DNA from 4 places in the Edaphobacter sp. FHG110511_03 genome. Region 1 is predicted to be linked to each of the others. Evidence: riboswitches for the same ligand, from Rfam matches in the RefSeq annotation. Region 1 holds a riboswitch; each other region holds the start of a gene.
The links. Region 1 has a riboswitch for cobalamin ahead of AC5S26_RS00040 (carboxypeptidase-like regulatory domain-containing protein). Riboswitches for the same ligand answer to the same signal wherever they lie in the genome.

Region 2: it holds a riboswitch for cobalamin, as region 1 does, so the genes downstream of both, AC5S26_RS20075 (ribonucleoside-diphosphate reductase subunit alpha) here and AC5S26_RS00040 (carboxypeptidase-like regulatory domain-containing protein) in region 1, are expected to answer to the same signal.
Region 3: it holds a riboswitch for cobalamin, as region 1 does, so the genes downstream of both, AC5S26_RS25790 (TonB-dependent receptor domain-containing protein) here and AC5S26_RS00040 (carboxypeptidase-like regulatory domain-containing protein) in region 1, are expected to answer to the same signal.
Region 4: it holds a riboswitch for cobalamin, as region 1 does, so the genes downstream of both, AC5S26_RS19445 (TonB-dependent receptor) here and AC5S26_RS00040 (carboxypeptidase-like regulatory domain-containing protein) in region 1, are expected to answer to the same signal.

Annotation. Positions count from the first base shown of each region.
Region 1 covers NZ_JBZYWL010000001.1:12,154-15,238, reverse strand. Annotated here, with positions in the region: gene AC5S26_RS00050 (TonB-dependent receptor) at 1-639, shown strand, start outside; gene AC5S26_RS00045 (hypothetical protein) at 1,113-1,427, shown strand; cobalamin riboswitch at 1,763-1,954, shown strand; gene AC5S26_RS00040 (carboxypeptidase-like regulatory domain-containing protein) at 2,194-3,085, shown strand, end outside.
Region 2 covers NZ_JBZYWL010000005.1:78,933-82,017, reverse strand. Annotated here, with positions in the region: gene AC5S26_RS20085 (RidA family protein) at 1-34, opposite strand, end outside; gene AC5S26_RS20080 (formylglycine-generating enzyme family protein) at 133-1,089, shown strand; cobalamin riboswitch at 1,156-1,349, shown strand; gene AC5S26_RS20075 (ribonucleoside-diphosphate reductase subunit alpha) at 1,451-3,085, shown strand, end outside.
Region 3 covers NZ_JBZYWL010000008.1:95,841-98,925, forward strand. Annotated here, with positions in the region: gene AC5S26_RS25790 (TonB-dependent receptor domain-containing protein) at 1-1,504, opposite strand, end outside; cobalamin riboswitch at 1,767-1,956, opposite strand; gene AC5S26_RS25795 (DUF3467 domain-containing protein) at 2,179-2,487, shown strand; gene AC5S26_RS25800 (ArnT family glycosyltransferase) at 2,498-3,085, shown strand, end outside.
Region 4 covers NZ_JBZYWL010000004.1:618,550-621,634, reverse strand. Annotated here, with positions in the region: gene AC5S26_RS19445 (TonB-dependent receptor) at 1-1,124, opposite strand, end outside; cobalamin riboswitch at 1,161-1,363, opposite strand; gene AC5S26_RS19440 (uracil-DNA glycosylase) at 1,456-2,358, opposite strand; gene rpoZ (DNA-directed RNA polymerase subunit omega) at 2,395-2,601, opposite strand; gene gmk (guanylate kinase) at 2,680-3,085, opposite strand, start outside.

The sequences.
Region 1 (3,085 bases):
ACCGGTGGAGATGGATTTTTTGGTGTGGAGGGTGGTGTTCCGCAAGATCCATATCATCCAGATAAGGCAGGAAGCAGGTCTGTATCCGGTAATGATCTAACAAATGTCCTTTCGATCAGCACACTGTATTCTGTGCCACTTGGTAAGGGAAAGACATTCAGTACCGGTAGCAGCCCGCTTGATTACATTCTTGGTAACTGGCAGCTGAACAACATCTTTCTAGCCAGGTCGGGACTGCCCTTCACGCCGAGCATCGGTGGAGACAGCGCAAACACTGGTAACGGAAACAGCGGATATATGACAGCGAATGTCGTTGGCGACCCCAACAATATCCACCGGACGGCGAGTGAGTTCTTCAATACTGCTGCCTATGCCGCTCCTCCGATTTATACCTTCGGTACCGCTGGACGCAATTCGTTACGTTCTGCGGGATATTGGAACCTGGACACTTCGATATTCCGAAAGTTCCCGTTTGGAGAGCGCTATCAGCTGGAGCTTAGAGGCGAGGCGTTCAATGTCTTCAACCATCCCACGCTTGATACCCCGGACGGAAGATTTGGCGACGCAAATTTTGGTCGAGTGACCGGTACTGCGAGTACAGCACGACAGCTTCAGATGGGAGCGAAATTCACCTTCTGATCGAGTGGAAAGATCATGAGTGCGTCCTTCGTTCAACGCGCTGGACGCCGTTACGAGCCCTTCATCAAGAGCAAGACAGAGTAAATACATGGGTGCTTTTTCTTGATGGGCACAGAAGGCTATATGGTGAAGTACAAATCGAACCCGTATAGGCTCTCTTTGAGCAAAGTCTATTCCGTGTACGAGACCGGATCCGCGTGCTTCTTGTTTGAAGTATTGGGTGCTTCGACGAGGGCCATCGTCTGATAAGCGTCCTCAAAGTGAGAGAGTAGACTCGTTGCGGAGCCCTCCTCAAATGCTTGCACTGGATATCCACGATCACGGTAGCGCGAAACTGAGGCTTGCCAAGGAACCTCTTCGCGCCTAATGTGTATGCCACAAGGTTCAGGTTAAACTTTGACTGAAGGAGCGAGTTAACCGACCTGCTGGGGCCACGGACATCTTCAAAAATTCAAATGAAAAAGGTGAACTGTATGGTGAAGCTCATTCATTTCCTCAGCATCGCGGTTCTTGTGGTTTTGACGTTCGCATCGGCTCATACCAGCGGAATGCTCGCTCAGGAACAGCACCCGATTCTGGATAAAGTAGCAGCAAAAGTGATTCAGAAGTACGAGACTACTCCCTGCGCGCAGTTGAAAGAGCAAAAGGCGGCAAAGACGCAACCGTCTGCGGAAGAGCAGAAGGCCATCGCATTCCTGAAGAGCGATCCACAACTACGGACCACCTTCATCAACAAGATCGCCGCGCCGATTGCAAACAAAATGTTTGATTGCGGGATGATTCCGTAGGCGCAATAGGCCACAGTCCTGCGTTGCCTCGTAGCCATTAATAGTAGGCATCATGAACAGGGTTTTGATCCGCCGGCCTCACGCGCCAACCTCATTGGCTCCAGAGCCATCACGTGCATGCATAAAACGAAGAGGCATTAGCTCGAACCTGAAATTAGAAATGTCAGTATAGCCTCGTCGTCGTGCGGTGGAGATTTGCGAAATCGGCTTTGTGATTTCCACATTTCCATCCGCTCCGTGTCGTGCGCAATTGGATCGATTGATTCGCGATGAGAGATGCTAGTGCAACGCAACTCTCTGTCGACAAGACCGCAATTGTAATCGTGATAGCCTAGGATGAATAACGCATCTTGGGTGTCCGCAAGGACATAACAGGGAAGCCGGTGCAAGTCCGGCACGGTCCCGCCACTGTAATCAGGAACGGACTTTCACAAGCCACTCGATGATCGGGGAAGGCGAAAGTTTTTAGAGCTGGCAGCATAAGCTTGCCTGTAAGTCAGGAGACCTACCTGAGATGAGTTTTGTGATTCTACCCCGCGAGGAAACGGGGCTGATCGCTCATCTATCCGGAGCCATCCTGCCTCGTCGTTCCTGCGATTTGAGGTGCATATGCGGTTCTTGAAGTTCGAGGTCTCATTCGGTTTAGCCCGGCGAGTTCTCGCATCCATCAGCTTTCTCTTCTGCCTTACTCTGACAGTTAGACTTTCGGCAGCAACTGGTGGAAGCATCTCAGGCATGGTGACCGACCCCAGTGGTGCGGTTGTCCATGGAGCAGGTCTCAAGCTGGTCAAATACCGGCCAACAGACAACCTACCAGACTGTAACAAACGCTCAGGGTCTCTATTCCTTTCCGAACCTATCGATCGGACACTACGATTTGACTATCTCCGTGGACGGGTTCTCTCCGCAACGAAAAACCAACCTAAACGTGGACACCGACTCGGTTATCCGCGTGGATGTAGTTCTCACGATCGGTAATTTATCCGATACTGTGACAGTTAGCACCGAGACGGGTATTCAGGTTGAAACTGCGGCAACTCATCTTGGAGAGGTCGTCTCGCGTGATCAGATGACAGCGCTACCGCTAAACGGAAGAAGCTACACCGATCTGCTTTCGATCCAGCCTGGGGTTTCACCCATCTCAACGTTGCTTCCGAACGCTGTCATTATGGCAGGAGTTACAGGTGGCATCTCTCCTGGGAACGTGTCGATCAACGGTCAGAGGGAATCCTCCAACGGCTTCATAGTGAACGGTGTAGATGTCCGGGAGCACATGAACGGAGGAACCTCAGTCGTCCCAGACCTCGACTCTATTGAACAATTCCGAGTTTTGACCAACAACTTCGATCCGGAGTATGGCAACTACAACGGAGGCATGGTCACGGTTGTGACCAAATCGGGTAGCGGCCAACTTCATGGAAAGGTTTTCGAGTTCTTCCGTAATACGGCGCTCGACGCGAGAGGGTACTTTGATCTCACTCGCCCGGAATTTAAGCAAGATCAGTTCGGCGTCGCACTCGGCGGACCGGTTGGCGGTCCTATTATGCGAGCTAATCTCCTCTTCTTTTCCGACTATCAGGGAACTCGCAAGACACAAGGCGTCTCCGCAGGTAACATCTCGGTGCCGACCCTGGACGAGCGCTCTGGCAACTTTGCCG
Region 2 (3,085 bases), on a different contig from region 1:
AGGGGCTGGTGCCCGGGATGTTGGTACGGGTCATGGAAGGATTGTAATGGTGCCGAGCAGCGTACCTTGCAGGGTGGCTCGGGATCGTGGCATTTCATGCGAGGCTTGAAGTTGTGTAGCATTGCCTTGACGATGGATGAAGAGAAGAAAAGCTGCTGCACGCCTTCTGCAGACCGCGCAGAAAAGCTCACAAACGAGTCTGCGATTCTGGCCAATCCATTGCAGGAAAGCTCCAGCGCCGGCATGATTGTGCTGCCCGGTGGACGTTTCAAGATGGGCACGGATTATGCCCTCGGCTTTTCTGCGGATGGGGAAGGCCCGGTCCGCTTCGTGGTCCTGCCACCCTTTTCGATCGACATCACGCCCGTTACCAACGCGCAGTACGCAGAGTTCATCCAGGCCACGGGATATATCACCGAGGCGGAGCGATACGACTGGTCCTTCGTCTTCTGGGCACATATTCCCAAAGAGCGTTTCAAGCAGCTTGTCGCAGACACTGTCGCCCAGGCGCAGTGGTGGTGCAAGGTATACAAAGCGAAGTGGGATGCTCCGGAGGGCCCAGGCAGTCATCTTCGCGGCCGTGAGGATCATCCTGTGGTTCATGTCTCCTACTCGGACGCAGAGGCTTATGCCGCGTGGGCGGGCAAACAGCTGCCTACGGAAGCAGAGTGGGAATACGCTGCTCGCGGCGGGTTGGAGCAGAGGCTGTTTCCGTGGGGAGACGAACTTGAACCCGAAGGCAAACACCTTTGCAACGTATGGCAGGGAGAGTTTCCTTCGCAGGATACGGCGGAAGATGGATATGCGGGATCGTGCCCGGTCAGGGCGTTTCCTCCAAACGGATATGGTCTTTACTCCATGGTCGGAAATGTGTGGGAGTGGACCCAGGACTGGTTTGGGGTTAACCATCCAAAGCATGAGACGACTAACCCGAGAGGCCCGGTGCGTGGCACGGAAAAGGTCACCAAGGGAGGCAGCTTTCTTTGCCATGCGAGCTACTGCAATCGCTATCGCGTGGCCGCCAGAACCAGGAATACGCCGGACAGCTCGACCAGCAACATGGGCTTTCGCTGCGTGCGGCGCGGCTAGAGTTTCTTCCTCATTTCCACATGATGGCCCCAATATATAGACGTTGACCCGCCGTATAGCCCTTGTTATAGTGAGTGAACTTCACGGTGTTCTGGCCCTCGTGGTCAGGACTGAAAAGGGAATCCGGTGCGAATCCGGAACTGCCCCGCAGCGGTAAGCAGGAACGAACGCTTCGATATGGCACTGGCTGAAAAGCTGGGAAGCCGAAGCAAGTAGGGAGCCTGCAGAGTCCGAAGACCTGCCGGAAGCGCGTGCCGAAAGGCACGAATTTCACACGCCTTCGAGGGGAAGGTGCGGTGGCCGCGTCCGGTTTGTGCAGACGTCCTCCGCTTCCTCCGCTCTGGGCAAGAGGAGACTCCCCATGGCGGCACAAGCGACGCTGACAGAACTGGACCCGAACTTTCCCTCGGCCGAATCGATTCCACAGATGCAGGTGCGCAAACGAAGTGGCGCGCTTGAGCCAGTGGATGTGAACAAGATTGTGCGAGCCGTGCAGCGATGCTGCCAGGGGCTGGCACATGTGGACGCGATTCGCGTTGCGAGCAAAACGATTGGCGGGTTGTTTGACGGGGCCTCGACTCGTGAGCTGGACTCGATCTCGATCCAGACAGCGGCGGCGTTGATTGCAGAGGAGCCGGAATACTCCCGGCTGGCAGCGCGTCTGTTGCTGGCGACCATTGAGAAGGAGGTTGCGGGGCAGAATATCTATTCGTTCTCGCAGTCGATAGAAGTTGGCCATCGCGAAGGAGTGGTTTCGAAGGATGCGGCGGAGTTTGTCGCAGGCAATGCGCGCAAGCTGAACAGCGCGATTGACGATCGCTTCTCCGATCGATTCGAGTACTTCGGACTTCGCACGGTCTACGATCGCTATCTTCTGCGCCATCCCATCACGCGGCAGGTGATTGAGACGCCTCAGTACTTCTTTATGAGGGTGTCGGCGGGCCTGTCGACGCGGGTGGGAGAGGCAGTGGATTTTTATCGTCTGCTGGCCTCGCACGATTATCTGCCGAGCTCGCCGACCTTGTTCAACAGCGGAACGAAACATTCGCAGATGTCGTCGTGCTATCTGCTGGATTCGCCGAAGGACTCGCTGGAGTCGATCTATGACGCCTACAAGCAGATTGCGCTGCTGTCGAAGTTTTCCGGCGGTATCGGGCTGGCCTTTCACCGGGTACGCTCGGAGGGCTCGCTGATTTGGGCGACGAATGGCCTGTCGAATGGGATTGTGCCGTGGCTGCGCACGCTGGATGCCTCGGTGGCAGCTGTAAACCAGGGCGGCAAGCGCAAGGGGGCCTGCTGCGTCTATCTGGAGCCGTGGCATGCCGATGTGGAGTCGTTCCTCGAGATGCGCGACAACACCGGCGATCAGGCACGAAGGACCTACAACCTGAATCTAGCGAACTGGATTCCCGACTTGTTCATGCGGCGCGTGGATGAGGATGGAGTGTGGTCGTTGTTCGACCCCAAAGTCGTACCACAATTTCCGGATTTGTACGGGGAAGACTTCGACCGGGCGTATGAGCAGGCTGAAGAGCAGAAGAAATATGTGAGGCAGGTGAAGGCGCGTGATCTTTATGCGCGCATGATGCGCACGCTGGCCGAGACTGGAAATGGATGGATGGTCTTCAAAGATGCGTGCAATCGGAAGTGCAATCAGACCGGAAGGCCTGAGAATGTCGTTCACCTTTCGAATCTCTGCACGGAGATCACGGAGGTGACTTCTTCGGCGGAGACAGCGGTGTGCAATCTAGGCTCGATCAATCTCGCCCGGCATGTAAACGAAGGGGTGTTCGATTTCGAGAAGCTGGCTGCTACGGTGCGCCACGCTGTGCCGATGCTGGATCGGGTGATCGACATCAACTACTACCCCGTCTCCCAGGCGGCAGTGGCAAACAGCCGCTGGCGTCCCGTGGGGCTTGGAGTGATGGGCCTGCAGGATGTCTTCTTCCAGCTGCGAATTGCGTTCGATTCGCCGGAGGCGAGAAGACTGTCGGCA
Region 3 (3,085 bases), on a different contig from region 1:
CACGCCCACCCACGTTGATCATCCAGTGCTTTGCCAGGGCGATTTGGTCTTGCCAATAAAAAGCATTCGTCAGGTTCTCGAAATAGTTGATTTCGCTAATCGGAAACGATGAGACCGGCACATAAGTTTCCTGGAGAGTAAACACATTCATCGGCGGTGCGAAGCCATCCGAGGCATCGCTTTCATCGGTGTAGTTGTAGTAGTCCTCATACTCATATCCGGCCACAAAGTTATGATCCATACCGGCAAGATGGAAATGACCCAAAACATCCGCCATGTTCTGTTTGGGACGCCGGTGGTGCTTGAAGTAGAGGAATTGGCGATCGACATCGTTTGTCGCAGCGTCATACGAGAGCGATTCTGCGGTGTAATACTGGTCGTCGAATATTCGAAGCGCAAAGTTATCCCGGAACTGCCATCTCTCTGACAGGTTCACATTGACGCGTGTCTGTGTCAGCGCGTCAGTGCCTAATTCGAAATCCTGCGGCGTGTCGAAGCTTGTGCTGAGTTTGAAGCCAGGAATGTTGAGGACTTGCGCCGGGACACCGGCATCGGTTTTGAATCGATCGCGATTAAGGAATTCGGAAACAGTAAACTGCGCTCGGTTACCTATCAGCCAGGTCATCGTCGGCGATACATTAATGCGCTTCGCTCCATTGTTTCTCCAACCGCCGCTATTTTCGAAACTGGCATCTACACGATATAAAAGCGGATCTAGGCCGAAGAGTCTTCCTGCTGCACCTCCGGCCACTTGGTTTGTACCGTAGCTTCCGCCCCGATAGACCAAATCAAAAGTGGGAATCGCCTGTGGCTTTTTGTGAATGATATTAATCGCGCCGCCAAGAGCACCTGAGCCATACAAAATCGAAGCTGGTCCCTTCAAGACCTCGACACTGCGCACACTATTCAGCTGAGTGTTTAGCCGATTACCTTCGAGCCGCATTCCATCTGAAAGAACTACGACCGCGTCTGAGCCGCCCGTATTGAACCCGCGAACCGTGTAGTACTCGTAAACTCCATAGATCTTTTGCGCCGTTACACCAGAGACATTCCTTAGCGCCGTAACGAGGTCGTTCACACCTTGTTCGCGAAGTAGCGTGGATGGAATCGTGCTCACCTGAGCAGGAATTTCATTGTTAGGCACATCCATGTTTGAAGCGGTTGCCTTGGTCTCGGTAGCCGTAACGGAGATTTCAGTTGAGACACTCTTCGGGGCCAAACGAATCTCGATCTGAGAAGACTCCCTCTCTAGATCAATGGGGCGAGTTACGCTTTCGAAGCCATCCGCTTCAACCAGAAGTTCAGAGTGCCTCTTCGTCACATTGTCGAATGCGAAGTTTCCATTGTTCTCGGTCGTGGCCTTCTGTGTGCCTCCCGAAGTTATGAGTTGCACTGTCGCCAGTAGGCCCAGGCCTTGGTTGTCGCGTACTGTGCCAGAAACACGCATGGTTTGTTGAGCACACACTGGCAGGACGGCAAGCGCTATTAAGAAAATGATAGCCATGGGACGTCGTAGACCCACAATTTTGCACAGTCTTGTCCCAATTTGATGGCCATTACTTTGAAGTTTTGGCTTGCCGAAGACTCGGACGAAAAGATCGAGTGCATATCGGTAAGAATCCAGGGGGAGAACATTAATTGTGTTGCGGGGGATGCTCACTGTATAGCCTCCAGCTGGAATGGCTGTAGACTTTGCGAGCAGAGACGATCGAATTGAGACGTCGGGTGGGGATAACGAATCGCATTCTTCCTGTTCTCCGCAGGTAAGTCGTACAACATTCTCGGCAGGTTTCCTGGCTTCGAGGTTGCGATTCTTTGCTGGCCATTCACCTTCCCCAGCAATTGCTGAGTGGTATTACGAATGGCTTCCCTCGCTCACAGTGGCGGGACCGCGCCGGTCTTTCACCGGACTTCCCTATTAAGCCCTTGCGGGCACCTGAGAACTTTCAAGAAATAACATGGCGACTGATGAGCGTCAATCAGAGCCCGTCCTGGAGGTCGAGGAAATTACGGAATGGATGTGCCTAATTCGTGCCCGATGGTCGCTTGTTCCCGCTTATACTGATTGAGCGTTACGATGCAGCCAAGCCTTTTGCACCAAGCAGACGGATCTGGCGGGGTAATCCGTGGGGATTCAAGTCCCCCCTTTCGCACCAACTCTTTTTTAGAAAGTGACTCATGAATCAGCCGAAACCGAATGCGGAGCCGAAGCTCAATCTCTCCACCACCCCGGATTATCGCGAGGGCTATGCCAACAGCGTTCAGGTTCGCATGTCGGTGTGGGACTTCCTGTTGGTCTTCGGGACCATGAGCCAGGACACTCCTGACGAGCTTACCGTGAAGAACTTTCAGGGTATTTACCTGAGCCCGCAACAGGCCAAAGCTTTGCTCAATGTGCTCGGCCACAACCTCGCGCAGTATGAGCAGACCTTTGGCGCCATCGCTCTCGATCAACAGGTCCCCCAGGTCGGCGGTCCCGTCCATTAATAAAACACGCGTGCGATCCTCTCCAGACTCTCGCCGCGCTCCTGCCGAGCTTCCTACAGGACTGCTCTTTCCTCTCTTCTTCGCTGCGGTTTACCTCAGTCACCTTACGCTGCTTCGCCTGCCTTACTTCTGGGACGAAGCCGGTTACTACATCCCGGCCGCGTGGGATTTCTTTCGCACCGGCTCGTTGATCCCCCAGACCACGCTCTCCAACGCGCATCCTCCTCTGCCTTCCATCCTGCTGGCTGCATGGTGGCACCTCTCCGGATTCGTCGTCAGTGGAACCCGCACGCTGGTCGTCATGATTACGGCTACGGCGCTGGTCGCGGTCTTTCACCTCGCAAAATCCCTTCGCAACACCCCCGCCGCAATCGCCACCGTCACCCTGACCGCGCTCTACCCTGTCTGGTTCGCGCAAAGCACGCTGGCTCACGCCGATATCTTCGCTGCCGCCTTCACCCTGTGGGGCCTGGCCCTTTATTTCGAGCCCGGCGCCGAGAATCAGATCCTGGCCTCTGGACTCTTCTCTTTCGCCGCGCTTTCGAAGGAGACGGCCATCGTTACTCCGCTCGCACTCGCAGGGTTTGAGGCCGTCCTC
Region 4 (3,085 bases), on a different contig from region 1:
TGTTCGCGTTTCCGGGCGATGCCATAGCGAACAAGGTTATGCCAGTTGTGGAAACGGTTCTCGATCGTAGCGCCGGAGTACAGGTCCTGGTCAGCCTGCTTGCCCACCGCTGAGATTCCAAAGAAATCGTGCGCGTTGGGAACACCTGTTGCCGAGACGGCATTGCGGATGGTGAAGCGCAGAGGCGTATTGGCAGTGATGTTGTAGCCGATATTGGCCGCACTGGTCGACGCGTGATACCGATATAACGGCAGAGCGTTCGAGGAGTCGAAGCGCGAGAAGGCTCCATAGTAATCGAGGCGGCTATGCGCTCCGCCTACGGTGACCTCGTTGCGCCAGGTGTGAAAGTTTCCCGCGTCTCCCGTGTAGTTGAGGATAGGACGCAGGGTGGCTCCGCGGGGCGTGGTGAAGTTGACCACGGAGGCGCCGGCGTCCGAACCATAGAGAACGCTGTTGGGTCCGCGATACAGCTCGAAGCCATCGAGAGCGGTGGAGGAGACGGTGCCGAAGTCGAAGCGGCCGCCGATATCCTCCGAGGTAACGCCGTCGATCATCACTTTATTGGCGTCGGAGTTTCCGCCGCGCACGAAGAGCGATCCGACGCCGCCGTACTGCCCCGTCTGCACGGCAGTGACACCTGGAGACTGGCGCAGGTCGTCGACAACGCCCACGCGTGTTTGCAGCGCGGAAAACGGGACGAGGTTGATGGCCGAACTTGCCTGCTGGATGGGCGTGGGGATTCCGGTGGCGGTAACGGTGATCTGCGCGGTGACCGCGGCGATCTCGAGGGTCACGTTGCGGTTGACGACGTCGGTACGTCCACCGTAGAAGCTCTGCCCGATGCCTGGCGTGAAGGTAGCCGCAGAGGTGAGCAGGAGAAAGCGGCCGGAGCCGGTGCTGCGAATCTCGAACGAGCCATCGGCAGCGCTGAGACCGGAGCCGGCCACGTTCTTGCCCTGGATCAACTGAACCCGTGCCCCGGCAACAGCAGCTCCAAGCGGATCGGTAACGGTTCCGCGAACAATGACTGCCTGGGAGGAGAGCGTGACGAAGGAAAGAATCGCCAGAACGGAGAGCAGGCGGAAGACGTGTGAAGCCGCAAACGAACGCGCGGGTGCGTGCATGAAGATTAACTCCTCGTTCCCCCGTCGGAAACGTGGCTGGTGTGCGACAACGGAACCGGTCTCCTGACTGTCGCGTTTCATTCTGCCGGTTGCGGCTATTCCCTTCCCGAGGATTTGTCAGTGGGAGTGAGCCAGACAGTATTCACATTCGCGAAAGTGCGAGCGTGCGCGAATCACAGTTGCGGGGCAGTGGCGGACTCTCACCGCGCTTCCCGAGCATTTCGTTGCGGTACAAGGTGGAGTTAAACGGCCCACACGAGCATAGAGGTGCCGGGCCGAAAGCTACAGCGTATTTCCAGTGTGCGGTATGGATGAGGATGAAGTCAAAAAATCATGCCTTCGCCTGGGCCTTCAATCCTAGCTCTTTCATGACCATCTGAAGATCCTTCCAGGCCTCGCCCTTCTGGCGCGGATCCCGGAGCAGAAAGGCTGGGTGGTAGGTCACGACGAGTTTTGCGCCACGGCAGCCATGCCAACGGCCGCGCAGCCCGCTCAGCGATTGCTTCACCCCAAGCAGGTAAGTCGCCGCAGTTGAGCCCAGCGCAACGATGATCTCGGGCTGCACCACATCAATCTGCCTCAGGAGAAATTGCGAGCAGGTATTTGCCTCCACCGGCTCCGGAACGCGGTTGCCCGGCGGCCTGCACTTCACGATATTCGCGATATAAACCTGCTCACGCTTCAGTCCCATCGCGGAGATCATGTTGTTCAGAAGCTGACCCGCCTTGCCGACAAACGGAAGCCCCTGTGTGTCCTCGTCCGCCCCTGGGCCCTCGCCCACGAACATCAGGCGAGCGTTCGGGTCTCCGTCGGCGAATACGATCTTGCGCCGCCCGGCATAGGCCAGCGGGCACCGCGTACAGTCGCCGATATCTTCGCGGATCGCCTCTAGTGCGCTGGGCTTCTGGGCGGCTGCGAGGCGCACCTCAGGCAGAGGCGCAAGATTGTCGAAACTTACTAACTTGGGAATCTCAGGCTCCGAAAACTCTCTCTTGGGCGGGGCAGGTACAGCGACCGGCTCCCTGGGAACGGTTGCCACAGGCTGCGGACGGGATGGCTGTGCCACCGCCGCGTTAATCTCTCTCGCCGGAGCCGCAACGGTTTCAGCAACCGCCGTCACCGAAGCCAAATCCGCCTCGACGACAGGCTCCCCTCGACGATAAAGATCGTACACACCCAGGTCGCGCAGGTACTCGACATAGGCCCGCAACTGCTGCTCAGCTTCTCCTGCCATAGATCTATGCTATCGCGTGTCGAAGGGAGTCAGGCCCTAGTGCAGCTGCGGATTTGAAGTCGCGGGGCGCTGGGGCAGAACATACTTTACATAGCCCTGCCTGATCTCGTCCTGCGCCACCTGGCAGGCTTTGGTCGATTTGGCAACAATCAGCGGAGGGGCGCCCGACTGCAGCTGCCGTGCCCGGCGTGCAGCGCCCTTCACCAGACTGTACTTATTGTGGAATGGACTTTGATCCGTCATGGGTGGTCCCCCTTGTCGTTTGAATGTATCGCAGCTCCGCAAAATGTACATCAAAAATTCACGGTGGAAATCTGGATCTTACTCTCCAAAAGATTCTAGAACGGCCCTCAGTTTGGGTGAGGCAGCGTCGGTCCGGCAGCTTTTCGCCAACTCCGCGCACTCCGCATCTCCACGCTCCGAGAGAACGATTGCGCGCATCTCCGCCACGGCATTCTCCAGAACATCGTTGACCAGAGCGTATTGATAGTCCCAGACCTGCTTGATCTCTCCCCGGGCTCCGGCCAGCCGCTTCTGAATCACGGCTTCATCGGTTACTTTCTCCGCCGCGCTCCGGTTCTTTAGCCGCTTCTCAAGGATCTGCGGACTCGGTGGAAGGATGAAGATCGAAACCGCCTGAGGCGTCTTCTTCATCACCTGCAGCGCGCCCTGAACATCGATGTCGAGAAGCAGGTCTTTGCCAAGATCCCGGGCATGACGAAGCGCC